Regions from separate parts of the Caldimonas brevitalea genome, predicted to be linked through region 2. Evidence: predicted binding sites of a transcription regulator. Region 2 holds the regulator's gene; the other holds the start of a gene.
What was found. The regulator HrcA, encoded in region 2, represses chaperone genes, less so after heat shock. The targets are predictions, from matches to a motif close to TTAGCACTCNNNNNNNNNGAGTGCTAA.
Positions count from the first base shown of each region.

Region 1: groES (co-chaperone GroES) is a predicted target of HrcA. The motif match lies at 2,476-2,502, and genes of this name have one in related genera.

Region 1 covers NZ_CP011371.1:5,335,642-5,344,098, forward strand. The annotation lists gene AAW51_RS22475 (catalase family protein) at 1-812, shown strand, start outside; gene AAW51_RS22480 (PQQ-dependent sugar dehydrogenase) at 860-2,200, shown strand; gene groES (co-chaperone GroES) at 2,571-2,861, shown strand; gene groL (chaperonin GroEL) at 2,917-4,557, shown strand; gene AAW51_RS22495 (transporter substrate-binding domain-containing protein) at 4,679-7,474, opposite strand; gene AAW51_RS22500 (alpha/beta fold hydrolase) at 7,857-8,457, opposite strand, start outside.
Region 2 covers NZ_CP011371.1:1,150,439-1,158,895, reverse strand. The annotation lists gene rapZ (RNase adapter RapZ) at 1-605, opposite strand, end outside; gene recN (DNA repair protein RecN) at 602-2,317, opposite strand; gene AAW51_RS05105 (NAD kinase) at 2,319-3,197, opposite strand; gene hrcA (heat-inducible transcriptional repressor HrcA) at 3,348-4,370, shown strand; tRNA gene AAW51_RS05095 (tRNA-Ile) at 4,447-4,523, shown strand; gene AAW51_RS27860 (CE1 family esterase) at 4,962-6,062, shown strand; gene AAW51_RS30395 (response regulator) at 6,135-6,599, opposite strand; gene AAW51_RS05080 (chemotaxis protein CheB) at 6,971-8,457, shown strand, end outside.

The sequences.
Region 1 (8,457 bases), 2.3 Mb from region 2:
TCCTCAGCGACCGTGTGCCCTCGCCGCGCGGCATGGCCCTCAAGCTGATCGGTGTCGACGGCCCTCGGCTGCTGCCCGGGCGCGGCGAGGCACGCACGCAGGACTTTCTGCTCGTCAATCATCCCGTGATCCCCTTCGGCCACGTCCACGCCTACTGGGAAGTGCAGCAGACGATGGAAAAGCACGCAGACAACCCGGAACTGGTGCGCCGTGCCGTGGCGGCACTCGCGCGCGGCGCCGGCAAGGTGGCTGACCTGCTGCACGTCGACCATCCGACGCTGGAGGCGGTGGGCAGCCCCGACCTCCACCCGCTCGGCGACACCTACTACAGCATGGCGGCGTTGCGCTACGGCGACTACGTGGCCAAGGTAAGCGCGGCGCCCTTGTCCGAAAACGTGAAGCGACTTGCCGGCCAGCATGTCAACGGCGACGGCGACTCGTTGCTGCGCGACCTGGTGGTCGACTTCTTCGCGGCGCAAGGCGCGGAGTACGAACTGCGTGTGCAGCTGTGCACCGACGTACAGCGCATGCCGATCGAAGACGCCTCGGTGGTGTGGCCCGAATCGGACTCGCCCTACCTGCCGGTCGGCAAGCTGGTGTTCCCGGCGCAGCCGGCCTACAGCCCGGCCCGGCGCGTCTATGCCGACGATGTGTTGTCTTTCAACCCGTGGCACGGCATCGAGGCACATCGCCCCCTCGGCTCCATCATGCGGGTGCGCATCAAGGCTTACGAGATGTCGTCGCGCTTCCGTCATGAGATGAACGTCCGCGAACGCGTGGAGCCCCGCTCGATCGACGAAATTCCGGACTGATCGAGCACGTCGCGCTCGACGCGGCTCATGCCACCGAAGGAGAACCGATGCACCCCCACCTGCCCTCTCCCTCCCGCCCGCTGCGACGGACGGCCGTCCTGGCCTGCGGCCTGGCGCTGCTGGGCTGCGGTGACACCGCGAACCTGACGGTCGCTGCGGGCACGGGGCCGGCGCCCCAACTGCCCGAGCCCAACCGCACCTTGATCCCCACCGTGCACATCGCACCGGCAAAAGGCTGGCCGGAGGGCGGCAAGCCGAGCCCGACCGCGGGCCTGGCCGTGGTGGCCTTCGCACGCGACCTCGACCATCCGCGCTGGCTGCATGTGCTGCCCAACGGCGACGTGCTGGTGGCCGAGAGCAATGCGCCGCCCAAGCCGGAAGGCGGAGGCATCCACGCCTGGGTGATGAAGAAGGTGATGCAGAAGGCGGGCGCAGGGGTGCCGAGTGCCAACCGCATTACCTTGCTGCGCGACACCGACGCAGACGGCATCGCCGAGCAGCGTTCGATCCTGCTCGAAGGGCTCAACTCGCCGTTCGGGATGGCACTGGTCGGCGCGCACCTGTACGTCGCCAACACCGACGCGGTGCTCCGCTTTCCCTATACACCGGGGCAAACCCGGCTGACCACGCCGGGCGAGAAGGTAGTCGACCTGCCGGGCGGGCCGATCAACCACCACTGGACCAAGAACATCATCGCGAGCCCTGACGGCCGCAAGCTCTACGTCACCACCGGTTCGAACAGCAACGTCGGCGAGAGGGGCATGGAACACGAAGAAGGCCGGGCCGCGATCTGGGAAGTCGACCTCCAGAGCCGGACGCACCGCATCTTCGCCTCGGGCCTGCGCAACCCCAACGGCCTGGCCTGGCAACCCGCCACCGGCGCCTTGTGGACCGCCGTCAACGAACGCGACGAAATCGGCAGCGACCTGGTGCCCGACTACATGACCTCGGTGCGCGACGGCGGCTTCTACGGCTGGCCCTACAGCTATTTCGGCCAGCATGTGGACACCCGTGTCTCGCCACCGCGCCCCGACCTGGTGGCCAAGGCCATCGTCCCCGACTACGCGCTCGGACCGCACACCGCGTCACTCGGGCTGGCATGGTCGGGCGGCACCAGCCTGCCGCCCCTCTACGCCAGCGGCATGTTCGTCGGCCAGCACGGCTCCTGGAACCGCAAGCCGCTGAGCGGCTACAAGGTCGTGTTCGTGCCCTTTCGAGACGGCCAACCGAGCGGCCGGCCGCTCGAGGTGCTGACCGGCTTCGTCAATGACCAGGGCGAGGCCCAGGGCCGCCCCGTCGGCGTGGCGCTCGACCAGCACGGCGCCTTGCTGGTGGCGGACGACGTCGGCAACATCGTCTGGCGCGTCACCTCAGCCGCACCCCGCTGAGGCGTTCGCCCCGGCCCGGCGGCGCCGGCCCGACACCGACGCGCTGAACGTGGGCTGGCTTTCCGCGTCCGCCCCCCCGACGACGTAACGGATTGCGGCGTTCGCACACCGCTGTCGCCGCGTTGACCACTGTCGGGCTGCCGGTTGGAGCCGCCCGTTGCTCGCAGCGCGCAGCCGCCCGCCGGGACCGCGGCCCCTCTGGTTCGCCAAGCCCGTAATTCCCCGCTGTTCGTAGTCTCTTGAAACCACGTCGGCCATCCCTATAATTCGTCCTGTTAGCACTCCTTCCAAGCGAGTGCTAGTGATGCAGATGAGCGCTCACTTGCGCTCATTCCTTTTCAGGAAGTGCCTTCTCAACCAAGGAGATGCAATGAAACTTCGTCCGTTGCACGATCGCGTGATCGTCAAGCGCCTCGAAAACGAAACCAAGACCGCTTCGGGCATCGTGATCCCCGACAACGCCGCCGAGAAGCCCGACCAGGGTGAAGTTCTCGCGGTGGGCCCGGGCAAGCGCAACGACAAGGGCGACTTCGTGGCCCTGAACGTCAAGGTGGGCGACCGCGTGCTGTTCGGCAAGTACAGCGGCCAGACCGTCAAGGTCGACGGCGACGAGCTGCTGGTGATGCGCGAAGAGGACCTGTTCGCCGTCATCGAGAAGTAATTCTCCGACCGCAACGACCTCACCCACAAGTTTCAAGCATACGGAGAAATCAAACATGGCAGCTAAAGACGTCATCTTCGGCGGCGACGCCCGTGCCCGCATGGTCGAGGGTGTCAACATCCTGGCCAACGCAGTCAAAGTGACCCTGGGCCCCAAGGGCCGCAATGTCGTGCTCGAGCGCTCCTTCGGCGCCCCCACCGTCACCAAGGACGGTGTGTCGGTCGCCAAGGAAATCGAGCTGAAGGACAAGCTCCAGAACATGGGCGCCCAGATGGTCAAGGAAGTTGCTTCCAAGACCAGCGACAACGCCGGTGACGGCACCACCACCGCCACCGTGCTGGCCCAGGCCATCGTGCGCGAAGGCATGAAGTATGTGGCCGCCGGCATGAACCCGATGGATCTGAAGCGCGGTATCGACCGTGCTGTGACGATCCTGGTCGAGCAGCTGAAGAAGGCTTCCAAGCCGACCACCACCAGCAAGGAAATCGCGCAAGTCGGTTCGATCTCCGCCAACAGCGACGAGTCGATCGGCAAGATCATCGCCGACGCGATGGACAAGGTCGGCAAGGAAGGCGTGATCACGGTCGAAGACGGCAAGTCGCTCGAGAACGAGCTGGACGTCGTCGAAGGCATGCAGTTCGACCGCGGCTACCTGAGCCCCTACTTCATCAACAACCCCGAGAAGCAAGCCGCGCTGCTCGACAACCCCTTCGTGCTGCTCTACGACAAGAAGATCAGCAACATCCGCGACCTGCTGCCCACGCTGGAGCAAGTGGCCAAGGCCGGCCGCCCGCTGCTGATCATCGCTGAAGAAGTCGAAGGCGAAGCGCTGGCGACCCTGGTGGTCAACACCATCCGCGGCATCCTGAAGGTCGTGGCCGTCAAGGCTCCGGGCTTCGGCGACCGTCGCAAGGCCATGCTGGAAGACATCGCCATCCTGACCGGCGGCAAGGTGATTTCGGAAGAAGTCGGCCTGACGCTCGAGAAGGTGTCGCTGGCTGACCTGGGCCAGGCCAAGCGTGTCGAAGTGGGCAAGGAAAACACCACCCTGATCGACGGTGCTGGTGCTGCCGCTGACATCGAAGCGCGCGTCAAGCAGATCCGCGTCCAGATCGAGGAAGCCACCTCCGACTACGACCGCGAGAAGCTGCAAGAGCGCGTGGCCAAGCTGGCCGGCGGTGTGGCCGTGATCAAGGTCGGCGCTGCCACCGAGGTCGAGATGAAGGAGAAGAAGGCCCGTGTCGAAGACGCACTGCACGCCACCCGTGCCGCCGTCGAAGAAGGCATCGTGGCCGGTGGCGGTGTCGCGCTGCTGCGCGCCCGTCAGGCTGCTGGCGAGATCAAGGGTGACAACCCCGACCAAGACGCCGGCATCAAGCTGATCCTGAAGGCCATCGAAGCCCCGCTGCGCGAGATCGTCGCCAACGCCGGCGACGAGCCGAGCGTGGTCGTCAACGCCGTGCTGAGCGGCAAGGGCAACTACGGCTTCAACGCCGCCAACGGCCAGTACGGCGACATGATCGAGATGGGCATCCTGGACCCGACCAAGGTGACCCGCACGGCACTGCAAAACGCCGCCTCGGTCGCTTCGCTGATGCTGACGACCGAGTGCATGGTCGCCGAAGCGCCGAAGGAAGACGCGCCCGCCGGCGGCGGCATGCCTGGCGGCATGGGCGGCATGGGCATGGACATGTAATGTCTTTGTCCTGATCTGCTGACAGCCGATCGAAAAGGGCCGCTGCACAGCGGCCCTTTTTTTCTTTTCGCTCGCGCAGGGTCTGTCTCATGATCACGTATGGGTGGGATAGGGCCCGAAACTATCCGCCGCGCGACCAGGCGGCATGCTGCAGCAATCGGCCGACCAACAGCCGCACGTCGCCGGCCTTCTGCAGAGAGATCTTCACGCCGGCCTCCTGCAATCGCGACACCAAGGCTTCGTCGCGTTCGGCTGACATCACCGCGACCGTGCCCGGCATGCCGCCCGGGCGCTGGCGCAGCACGTCGAGGATCGGAAACACGTCCCCATCGGGCAGGTTCACGTCGCTCAGCACCGCCTCGATCGGCGGCCCGTCGGCCTGCAGGGCTTCGATGGCCTGCGCGACCGTCGTCGCCGTGTGCACCTCGAAGCCCTGTTGCTCGAGCGCCTGCTCGAGCAACATCGCGTAGACCTCGGCATCCTCCACCAGCAGCACCCGCGGCCGGGCGCGCTCCCGGGCCGGCGGGTCAGCCGGGAGCGGCTCGCCGTCGACACGGCGCGCCTGCAAACTCAGCACCACCGTCGTCCCCACCCCGGGTTGGCTGTGCAGGGTCAACTGGCCGTGCATCAGCACGGCGAGGTCACGGCACAACGCCAGCCCCAGACCCGAGGCGCTCTCGGATGCAGCGCGGCCTTGTGCGCCGACGAAATAACGCTGAAACAACTGCGCCTGCTCCTGCGCCGTCAGCCCGGGCCCCTGGTCGGACACGGCGATCTCGACGGTGTCATGCGCCGGCTGGCGGCCCTCCACCGGCTCGCAGCGCACCCGGACGCACACTTCACCGGCGTGCGAGTACTTGATCGCGTTGCTGAGGAGGTTGCGCACGATCTGCTGCAGCCGCATCGCATCGATGCACAGCAGGGGGTCATGCTCGGCCGGCACCAGCCGCAGCGACAAGCCCTTGGCCTGTGCCGCCGGCCGCATCTCCTCGACGACGCTGCTCAGCGCCGGCGTCAGCCGGGCCGACTCGACGCTCAGCTTGAGCCGCCCTTCCTCCAGCCGGTCGCGATCGAGCAGGTTGTTCAGCAGCCCCAGCGTCGCCCGGGCCGACGCGGCGAGCGGCGCGATGATGTTCGGCGTCGCCTGCTGCGCGCTGCGCAGCAACTCGGTACCGGCGATGACCGAGTGCAGCGAATTGCGCACCTCGTGCGCGAGAAAGGTGACGAAGCGCTCGACGGCAACGCTGTGGCGCTCGGCCTCTTGCTGCGCCAGGCGCGTGCGCCGCACTTCATCGCGCAGCCGGCCGATGTGCCACCACCAGGCGCCGAGCAGGACCAGCAGCAAGCCGACCGCCCACGGCAAGGTTCGCAGCAGCGCGACACGCACCGCCCGCTGCGGCGAGGGTGGCGCAATCCAATGGCGCTTCAGCTCCACCAGTTCGTCCTGCATCACCGCGTCGAGCGCCCGCCTGAGCAAAGGCGGCAGAGCCGCGTCGGTCCGCGCCACGGCCAGCGCGTGTTCGTGGCGCACCTCGCCGACGGCCCCGGTCAGTTGCATGTCGCCGTAGAGGCGCTCGCCCCACTGTGTCGTCACCTCCAACAGCCCCGCCAGCGCCGCGTCGGCCTCGCCACGCCGCACCCGTCCGAGGCAGCGGTCGACGTCGTCACAGGCCACCTGCTTGATGCCGGGGTACCGGGCGTCGATCAGCGGCCGCGAGAAGTGCTGCGCCGGCAGGGCCAGCCGACGCCCGTTCATCTGCTCCAGGTCCCACAGAGTGGTACCGGGACGGCCGATCAGCACCATCGGGTATTCCATGAAGGGCCCGACGAAGCGCAGCTGGCTGCCGAGTTTTCCGGTTTCGATCAAGCCGACGCCGACGTCGATCTCACCGTTCGCCATCGCCTGGGCGATCTCGGGAGCCCCCGCCGCCCGCCAGCGCCCGACGCGCAGCCCGAGCCGTGCGAGCACGACGCGCAGCACGTCGACCGACAGACCCGCCGGCTCACCTGAGGCATCTAGAAAAGTGAAGGGTGGGTGGTGCACCACCACACCGGCGACCAGCGGCCTCATCTCCCGCAGGTGGTGCAGCTCGTGCGCCGTGAACACCAGTTGACTGCTGCGTTTGACCGCCACCGGCCGCGGGCTCCAGCGCTGGATGATCTCGAGTCGACGGGCCTCGCCCAGGGTGTCGAGCGCCGCCGAGATGCGCTGCGCGAGCGCTGCCCGATTCGACGGCACGACAAAATGCAACTCGCCGGACGGCAATGTCAGCGTGCGGGCGAGACGCAACCCCGTCAGGCGCTCGCGCTCGATCAACGCGACGATGGCCGGCTCGGCTTCGAGCAGCATGTCGGCTCGACCCTCGAGCACGCTCCGCAGGCCTTGTTCCAGCGAGCCCACCTCCACCCGCGTGGCCGCCGGGAACAACTCGCGTGCCCTGACCGCCGACACATAACCGGTGACCACCGCGATGCGCCGGCCGCCGAGGTCCGGCGTCGTCGGTGCGGAGGTGTCCGCGGCGCGGGTGACCAGGGCCTGGTTGATCACGGCATAGCCCATCGAAAACGCCAAGCCGCGCTCGCGCTCGGGGGTGCGCGCCACCGAACTGGCCAGATCGATCTTGCCCTGGCGCAGATCGGCTTCCAGGGCCGGGTAACTCTCGTAACGCACCGGGAGGATGACCGCGTCGAGCTTGGGGGCCATGCGTTGCAGCAACTCGAGGTCGGCGCCCCCGGGCGGCCCCCCGGACGGCCACATCTGGAAGGGGCCGAAGTCTGCCAGCAGGCCATAACGCAAGACAGTGCCAGGCGGTGTGTCGGGGCCCGGCGCTGACGGTGCCGACGGCGGGGGTGAAGCTTGCTGCGCCAGCGCCGGCCCGGCTGGATCGTCGAGCAGCAGCGCGAGCAGCGGCAGCACCAGTAGCGCCAGCCGTTGGACCCGGCGGGAGACGGATGGCCCGCGTGGCGGCGCGCGCGCTGGAACTCGCGCCCACGCATCCGCCCCCACCGCCCGTGCGGACAGACGCCCTGCGCTCCCCGTGCCGGCGCCCGAGGCGCACAGGCGGCGGCGACCTCCCCAAGAGGGGACAAGACAGGACGGCAAGGCCACGGCGGTCTCCGGTGATCTTGCCGACGTTAAACGCAGGGTTGTTCCTTGCCAAGGGAAAGGCGAGCCGCCGCAGCGGCGCGCCTTGACGGGTCACGGCGGGCGTGCTGCCGGCTGCGCGGCGAGGGGGAAGCGAGAGGGCCGGCCGGGCACCCAGGCCGCGGCCAGGACCGACGGTGGCGTCGGGAGAACCTTAGCCGGGCACCGGCCCGGCGGCGGAGAAATGCTCGCGCAGCGCCGCGCTCACCAGTTCCGGTTCCTCATGCACGATCCAGTGACTGGCGCCCGGCACACGGCGCAAGGTCATCTGCGGCACATAGGCCTCCAGCCCATCGAGCAGGCCAACCGGCAGCGCCACGTCGTTCTCGCCCCACAGCACCAGCGTGGGCACGCGCACCGTCACCTGCTCCGGCTGGAACTCGATCTTCAGCGCGGCGCGGTCCGCTTCGGTCGGCGGCCGCAGCGGCGAAGCCCGGTAGTAGTTCAGCGGCCCGGTGAGGCCCGCGTCCCACACCGCGCGGTATTGCGCTTTCACCGCGTCGGTCAGCCAGTCCTGCACCACGCCCATGTTGGCGAAGAAGGGCCACAGCTTGGCGTAGTCGTCTGCCGCCAGCAGCGTCTCCGCATCGGGGCGGCACAGGAAGTTCATGTAGGCGCTCGACTCTTGCTGCGCCGGGTTGCGCTGCAGTTCGCGCAAAAATGTCGCCGGGTGCGGCGAGTTCAGGATCGCCAATCGGCCGATCAGCTGGGGCTGCTGCACCGCCAGGTTCCAGGCCACCGCGCCGCCCCAGTCG
Region 2 (8,457 bases):
GGCAGCACCCGCACGTCGAACACATAGTCCGCGTCGAGGGGCACCCCATGCTTGAACGCGAACGATTCGAACACCAGGGTCAGCTTGGCGGCCGGTGCCTGCACCAGGTTCTTGATCCAGCTGCGCAGCTGCGCGGCGCGCAACTCGCTGGTGTCGACCACGCTCGAGGTGATGCGCAGATCGGACAGCAGCTCGCGCTCCAGCTCGATCGCCTCGATCAGCGCGCGGTGCGCGTCGCCCTCGGCCATCTCGGCGTCCGACAGCGGGTGGCGACGGCGCGTTTCGGAAAAGCGTCGCACCAGCGTGTCGGTGGAGGCATCGAGGAACACCGCACGCACCGTGACGCCCGCCTCCCGCAGCTTTTCCATCGCCGGCAGCAAATGCGGCAGCGAGCGGGCGCTGCGCACATCGGCCGCGATGGCCAGGCGAGCCGTCGAGCGGGAATGCTGCAGCGCCACGAAACTCTCGATCAGCTCGGGCGGCAGGTTGTCGACGCAGAAATAGCCGGCGTCTTCCAGCGCATGCAGCGCGACCGACTTGCCTGAGCCCGAGATGCCGGTGATCAGTACGACTTCACGCCAGGAAGCTCCGGGTGCGGCGCTCATGAGCGCTTCCTCCCACGACCCACCGGCGCCCCGGCCGCTGCCGGTGGCGGGGCAACCGCCGCGGCCGCGGTGGCCACGTCGATCAGTTCTTGTGCGTGCGCGAAGCTGGTGCCTGACAGCTGCTGGCCGCCGAGCATGCGGGCCACTTCGGCCACGCGCTGCTCGCCGGTGACGGGCACCACGCCGCTGGTGGTCACGCCGCCGCTGGTGGCCTTGCTGACCAGCAGATGCTGGTCGGCGCACGCCGCCACCTGGGGCAAATGGGTCACGGCCAGCACCTGACGGTCGCGGCCCAGCTGTTTCATCAAGCGGCCCACGGTCTCGGCGACCGCGCCGCCGACACCGGTGTCGATCTCGTCGAAGATCAGCGTGCCGGCCTCGCCGAGCCGGCTGGTGGTGACCGCAATCGCCAGCGAAATGCGCGACAACTCGCCACCGGACGCCACCTTGCCGAGCGGCCGCGGTGTACTGCCCTCATGGCCGGCCACCAGGAACTCGACCGCTTCGCGCCCGAACGACTGCGGCGCCGGCAAGGGCGCCAGCCCCACCTCGAAGCGGCCGCCCGCCATGCCCAGCGACTGCATCGCCTGGGTCACCGCGGTCGACAGTCGCGGCGCTGCGCCACGCCGCGCCGCCGAGACGACCCGCGCCGCCTCGTCGTACTGTTTGCGGGCCGCGGCTTCAGCGCGTTCCAGGCCGTCGAGGTCGCTGGCGGCGTCGAGCCGGCCCAATTCGTCGCGCCAGCCCTCGAGCACCGCCGGCAGCTCTTCCGGCAGTCGCCGGTAGCGCCGCGACAAGCCGATCCAGGCCGCCAGCCGCTCGTCCAGCTCTTGCAATCGCTGCGGGTCGAGCTCGGCATGGCGCAAATAGCCGTGCAGGCTGTGCGAGGCGTCTTGCAGCTGCGCCTGGGCGCTTTGCAGGACCTCGACCACGCCATGCAGCGTGGTGTCGTACTCGGACACCGTCTGCAGCTTCTCGACCGCCCGGCCGGTCAGTTCGTCGGCGCTGCCCTCGGCTTCGCTGACGGCCTCGAGCGCGCCCTGCACGGCGTCGAGCAGGGCCTGGGCATGGCTCAAGCGCTTGTGCTCGGCGTTCAACTCGTCCCACTCGTCGGCGCCGGGGGCCAGCTTGTCGACCTCGCCGATCTGCCAGCTCAGCCGTTCGCGCTCACGCTCCAGGTCGGCCTGGCCGGTGCGCGCGTCGTCGAGCCGCTGCTGGGCGTCGCGCCAGGCCTGCCAGGCGGCCGCCAGCGGCTTGAGGTCGATGCCGGCATAGGCATCGAGCAGCGCGCGCACCGCGTCGCTGCGCGTCAGGCTCTGCCACGCGTGCTGGCCGTGGATGTCGACCAGGTGCTCGCCGGCCGCCTTGAGCTGGGCGATGGTGGCCGGGCTGCCGTTGATCCACGCGCGGCTCTTGCCCTGCACGTCGATGGTCCGGCGCAACAGCAGCTCGTCGCCGGCGTCGAAGCCGGCTTCCTCGAGCCAGGCAGCCAGGCTGGCCGGCGGGTCGAAGGCGGCGGTGATGTCCGCGCGCTGCGCGCCTTCGCGCACGACACCGGCGTCCCCCCGGCTGCCCAGCGCCAGCTGCAAGGCGTCGATCAGGATGGACTTGCCGGCGCCGGTTTCGCCGGTCAGCACCGAAAAGCCGGCGCCGAGTTCGACGTCGAGCTCGGTCACGATGACGAAATCACGCAAGGCGATACGCCGCAGCATGTCAGCCCCCCACCCCTTCGTTCCAGTGCAATTTTTTGCGCAAGGTCGCGTAATAACTCCAACCGCGCGGGTGCAGGAAGCGCACTTGATAGGCCGACCGGCCGACGCGGATGCGGTCGCCATGCCACAGGCTGGCCAGGCTCTGCATATCGAAATTGGCACTCGCGTCGCGTCCGGCGACGATCTCGATCGTCACCTGGCCGGCGTCGGGCAGCACGATGGGCCGGTTCGACAGCGTGTGCGGTGCGATCGGCACCAGCACCCAGCCCTTGATACCCGGGTGCAGGATGGGCCCGCCGGCCGACAAGGCGTAGGCGGTCGAGCCCGTGGGCGACGCGAGGATCAGACCATCAGCCCGGAAGTTGGCGACGAACTGGTCGCCCACGTCGATGCGCAACTCGACCATGCTGGCGGTCGCGCCGCGGCTGACCACAACGTCGTTCATCGCGATGCTGTCGAAGATGACTTCGCCGTCGCGCACCACCTGGCCTTCCAGCATGGTGCGGTGCTCTTCTTCGTAGTCGCCTTGCAGCATCGGCCCGAGCGCCTCGCACACCTGGTGCACCGGGACATCGGTGATGAAGCCGAGCCGCCCCTGGTTGATGCCGATCAGCGGGACGCCGTAACGGGCGAGTTCACGTGCGATGTGCAGCATGGTGCCGTCGCCGCCGACCACCACCGCGAGGTCACAGGCTTTGCCGATACCGGCGACGTCGAGCGTCGGGTAGAGCGTCATGCCGGTGTTCTGCGCAGTGTCGCGGTCCAGCGTCACTTCGGCACCCTGGCGCGAGATGTAGTGCGCGATCTCTTCCAGCACGGGTTCGATGCCGTGAGCCTGGTACTTGCCGATCAGGGCGACGTGACGGAAGCGCGACTGCATGGCGGGATTACACCACAGCAGTTCTTATTTCCCGTGTCTGGCGGCCCGAGGTCCACCGCCTGTGGCAAGGGGTCGCGGGCCTGCCGCTGCGGTGGCGCCGTGAGGAATGCACCTAGTCTGCCTGGAGCCCACCCGCCTACAATCGTTCGCATGCTGGACGATCGATCGAGGATGCTGCTGAAGACGCTGGTCGAACGCTATATCGCGGACGGCCAGCCGGTGGGTTCCCGCACGTTGTCCAAGGCCTCGGGCCTGGAACTTTCGCCCGCGACGATCCGCAACGTGATGGCCGACCTCGAAGAGCTGGGCCTGATCGCCAGCCCTCACACCTCGGCCGGCCGTGTGCCCACCCCCAGGGGTTACCGCCTGTTCGTCGACACGATGCTGACGGCCCGCTCGCGCGAACTGCACGCCGGCGCCCCGCTGGAGGTCGCCGAGCCGCTGCAGCCCGACCAGCCCAAGCGGGTGATCGCCAACGCGGCGCAGCTGCTGTCCAATCTGTCGCAATTCGTCGGCGTGGTGACCTCGCCACGCCAGCCGTCGGTGTTCCGCCACATCGAGTTCTTGCGCCTGTCCGACCGGCGTGTGTTGGTGATTTTGGTGTCGCCCGACGGTGACGTGCAGAACCGGGTGATCTTCACCGAGCACGACTACACCCAGTCGCAGCTGATCGAAGCCACCAACTTCCTCAACACCCACTACGCCGGGCTGACGCTGGAAGAGGTGCGCCAGCGCCTGAAGACCGAGGTCGACGACCTGCGTGCCGAGATCGCCGCGCTGATGCAGGCGGCGGTGCAGGCCGGCTCCGATGCGATGGCCGAGAACACCGAACAGGTGGTGGTGTCCGGCGAGCGCAACCTGTTGCAGGTGCAGGATTTCTCCAACGACCTCAGCTCGCTGCGCAAGCTGTTCGACCTGTTCGAGCAGAAGACGCAGCTGATGCGCTTGCTCGAGGTGTCCAGCCGCGCCGAAGGCGTGCGCATCTACATCGGCGGCGAGAGCCAGTTCGTGCCGTTCGAGGAGCTGTCGGTGGTGTCGGCGCCGTACGAGGTCAACGGCGAGGTGGTCGGCACGCTGGGCGTGATCGGGCCGACGCGCATGGCCTACGACCGGATGATCCAGATCGTCGACATCACGGCCCGGCTTGTCTCCAACGCGCTCAGCCAGAAGTAGCAGTAGGACCGCCTACAATCACGCGTTTGCTGCAAGGCGGCCGCTCATCCATGGGCCGGCGCGGTCTGCAGGCGAAGGGCCGTTAGCTCAGTCGGTTAGAGCAGAGGACTCATAATCCTTTGGTCGCAGGTTCGAGCCCTGCACGGCCTACCAAGTCTTCATGCGGGTTGGCGGTCGGCGCACCAAAGTGCCGCGTTCCTCGACAACTCCAGTCGTCGATGACTTCTTGCTGGCCAAGCACCGGCCCGTGATGAGAACACAAGGCCGCAACCGGTGAGCGCCGGTCCGCCCGGCCATCTCGCGATCCCACCCTCCCCTGCTTTCTCGTCCGCGGCGCCTCGCCGGAACCGGTCAGCACATCCCCGTCGGCTGCGACCGCGTCACCACGCACCTCCAGGAAGCACCGACCCGTGTCACCCACGCGACACCCTCCTCCCAACATGCCGACCAAGCTGGGCCCAGACCTGTCGCATCCCTGTTCGCGCCTGGGCCCTGCCCAGGGTCGCGGCGTGCGGCTTCCCCCGGATGCCTGGTCCGGCGGAGGCCGCGGGGATGCCCACAAGCCAGGCAGACCCGGTAGGAGACATGCACATGAAAGCCGAAGACGAAGGCTGGCCGCGGCTTACGACCCACACCAGCAGAAGACTCAGCACCACGGCCATGAGCCGCCGCTCGGCCGCCCGAAGGGGATCGCACCGAAATGCGCAGCGCCGCGGTTACCCCATCAGCGCGACCTGCACCCTCACCGTCCTGATGGTGGCCGCCTGCGGAGGCGGCGGGAGCGACGTGGGCCCGGCCACAGCGCCGGTGGCACCCCAACAATCGTCCACCGCACCCCACGCCGACCAGCCGCAAATCCGGCTCGACACTTCGGCCGACGCCGGCTCACCCGAGCGGGCCGAGAGGCAGGCCGCCACCCCGGCCGTCAGCTATACCCTGATGCACAACGGCACGCTCCGCCGCTATGACGTGGTGCAGCCCGCCACCTGCGTGCGCGACTGCCCGGTGGTGATCGGCCTGCACGGCTACACCTCCAACGGCCAGGACGAACGCGCGGTCTCGGGACTGGATCGTGTCGGGCAAGACCAGGGCGTCGTCACCGTCTACCCCGACGGCCTCTACAACGCCTGGAACGCCGGCGCGGGCCGGTTTGGCAGCTGCTGCGGCCGGGCCCTCGACGAGGCGGTCGATGACGTCGGCTTCATCCGCGCGCTGATCGCGCGGCTGCAGGTCGACCACCCCGTCGTCGACCCGCGCCGCATCTACGCCAGCGGCATTTCCAATGGCTGCGCGATGGCCCAACGGCTGGCGGCCGAAGCGAGCGACGCGATCGCGGCGGTGGGCTGCTCCTCGTTGTACCTGTTGACGGACACCGGCGCCCTGCCGCGCCCCATCAGCGTCACCGAAATCCATGGCCTGTCCGACCTGATCGTGCGCTACAGCGCCAGCCGCGACTGGGTCGGTGCGCAGGGCAACCTGGAGCGTTGGGCGCGCCTGAACGGCTGCACCGGCGCTCCCGTCCGGACCGAATTGACGCGCAGCAGCTTCAAAGACGAATACGCCAGCTGCGCCGGCGGGGCCAAGGTGGCGCTGTATTCGGTCCGTGGCGGACATCTGGTCTATCGCAACCGCGACCGACTCGACATCGCTCAGATCACCTGGGACAGCGTGAAGGAGCACCGCCTGCCGTAGCGCGGTCGACAGCCACGGCGGGCAGGGGCTCTGGCATCTGCCCGCTGGAAAGACACGCCGCTGTACCGGCGCTCAATGCCGCGCGGGCGGCGCACGGAAGGCGCGTCGGGGCGCGGAAGGGGGCGCCCCGCCCTGCGCCACTGCAGCGATGGGCCGCGCCGCCGGCGCATCGGCGCCGAGCGGGTCGGCCCGCCGCAGCAGCTCGCACAACAGCTCGAAATCCAGCGGCTTGGCAAGATGGTGGTGGCAGCCAGCCGCCGCCGATGCGGCCACGTCTTCCGGGCTCGACCACCCCGACAGCGCGATGAGCACCGGCCGCCCGGGCGCCCCCTCGGTGCGCAGCTGCCGCGCCAGGTCGAGACCGCTGAGCCCGGGCAAGGCCAGGTCGAGCACCACACAATCGGGGTCGAAGTCGGCCGCCACGCGCAACGCCGCTTCGGCGTCGCCCGCCGTCTCGACCTGATGGGCAAACAGCCCCAGCAGCGTCGCGAGCATCGCGGCGCCTTCTTCGCAATCGTCGACCACCAAGATACGCATCTTGCCTCCACACAACGGGGCTGCAGGCCGGCAGCACACGCTGTGTTGTGATTCTTCGCAGCCGAGCCCCGATGGCCTGTGCTGCTGTTCCCCCATCCTGCCTCTGCGGGCAGGCGTGCGCAAGGCCCTGTCGGCCGCGTGAGAACAAGCTGCGGCGCCGAGGTCGCCACCCGTCGTCGGCCGCCTTACACTGCGAACTACTTTGAAGCCATCGAAAATAACAGCCGCGCGCAGCGGGGGGGCCGTGCAAAGGCGACAGGAGCTTCGTCCATATACCGCGCCCCACCACGTTCCGTGCCCAACTCGCTCAGCGTGCCCGCTCGACCTTGCGGGACGACGGCGAGGGCGGCCCGGAGCCTCCCAGACGCCACATGAATCTTGCATCCCAGCGTGAACGCGAACCGTCGGAGCCGACCCGCAGTCCCATCGACTTCCCGGTTGTCGGCCTCGGCGCCTCCGCCGGCGGCCTGACGGCGCTGCGGCAATTCTTCGAACACATGCCCTCGGACGCGGGGATGGCCTTCGTCGTCATCTTGCACCTGTCGCCGGACCACGAGAGCCACCTCCAGGAGGTGCTGCGCCAGGTCACGCAGATGACCGTGGTGTGCGTCGAGGAGCCCCGCAGCATCGAGCGCAACCATGTGTACGTCATCCCGCCCAGCAAACAGCTGGCGATGAACGGCAGCTACCTGCGCGTCACCGACCTCCAACGGCCGCGCGGGCGCCAGATCTCGATCGACCTGTTCTTCCGCAGCCTGGCAGCCGCACACGGCGATCGCTCCTTTGGCGTCGTGCTGTCCGGCAGCGGCTCGGATGGCGCGGGCGGCGTGGCGCGCTTGAAGGAGCAAGGCGGCGTGACTCTCGCGCAGCAGCCCGAAGAGGCCGAGTTCGACGGCATGCCCCGCTCGGCGATCGCCACCGGCGCGGTGGATTGGGTGTTGCCGGTGGCCGAACTCCCCGCCAAGCTGCTCGACATCTGGCGCAATGCGCGCAACATCCGCCTGCCCGTCACCGAGCAGGACGAGATCCGGGTGCAACCCCCAGCCACGCTCGACGCACTGAAAGAGGCCGAAGCGGCACTGCGGGACGTGATGTTGATGGTGCGGTCACGCACCGGTCACGATTTCCGCCACTACAAGCGCGCGACCTTGCTGCGCCGCCTCGAGCGGCGGCTGCAGGTGAATGCCCTGCCAGACCTGCCCGCCTACCGCGGCTATCTGCAGAGCCAGCCGGACGAGGCGCGGGCGCTGCTCAAAGACCTGCTGATCGGCGTCACCAACTTCTTCCGCGACCGCGACGCCTTCGACTCGATCGAACGCGAGGTGCTGCCGGCGCTGTTCTCGGCGCGCACCCCGTCCTCGCCGATACGGGCGTGGGTGGCCGGATGCTCGACCGGCGAAGAAGCCTATTCGCTCGCGATGCTGATGTACGAGCAGGCTACGGCGATCGCCAACGCGCCCGACATCCAGCTGTTCGCCACCGACATCGACGAAAACGCCATCGCGGTGGCCCGCGCGGCCGCCTATTCCGACGCCATCGCCACCGATGTGTCGCCGACCCGGTTGCGGCAGTTCTTCCTCAAGGAAGGCAACCAGTACCGCATCCGCAAGGAGGTCCGCGAGAAGGTGTTGTTCGCGGTGCACAACATCTTGCGCGACCCGCCGTTCTCCAAGCTCGATTTCATCAGCTGCCGCAACCTGCTGATCTACCTGGACCGCGAGACGCATCCGCAGATCCTGGAGATGTTTCATTTCGCCCTGCGTCCCGGCGGTTTTTTGTTTCTCGGCAGTTCTGAATCGGCGGACGCAGCGCCGCAACTGTTCACGCCCGTGGACAAGAAGAACCGCATCTACCGTGC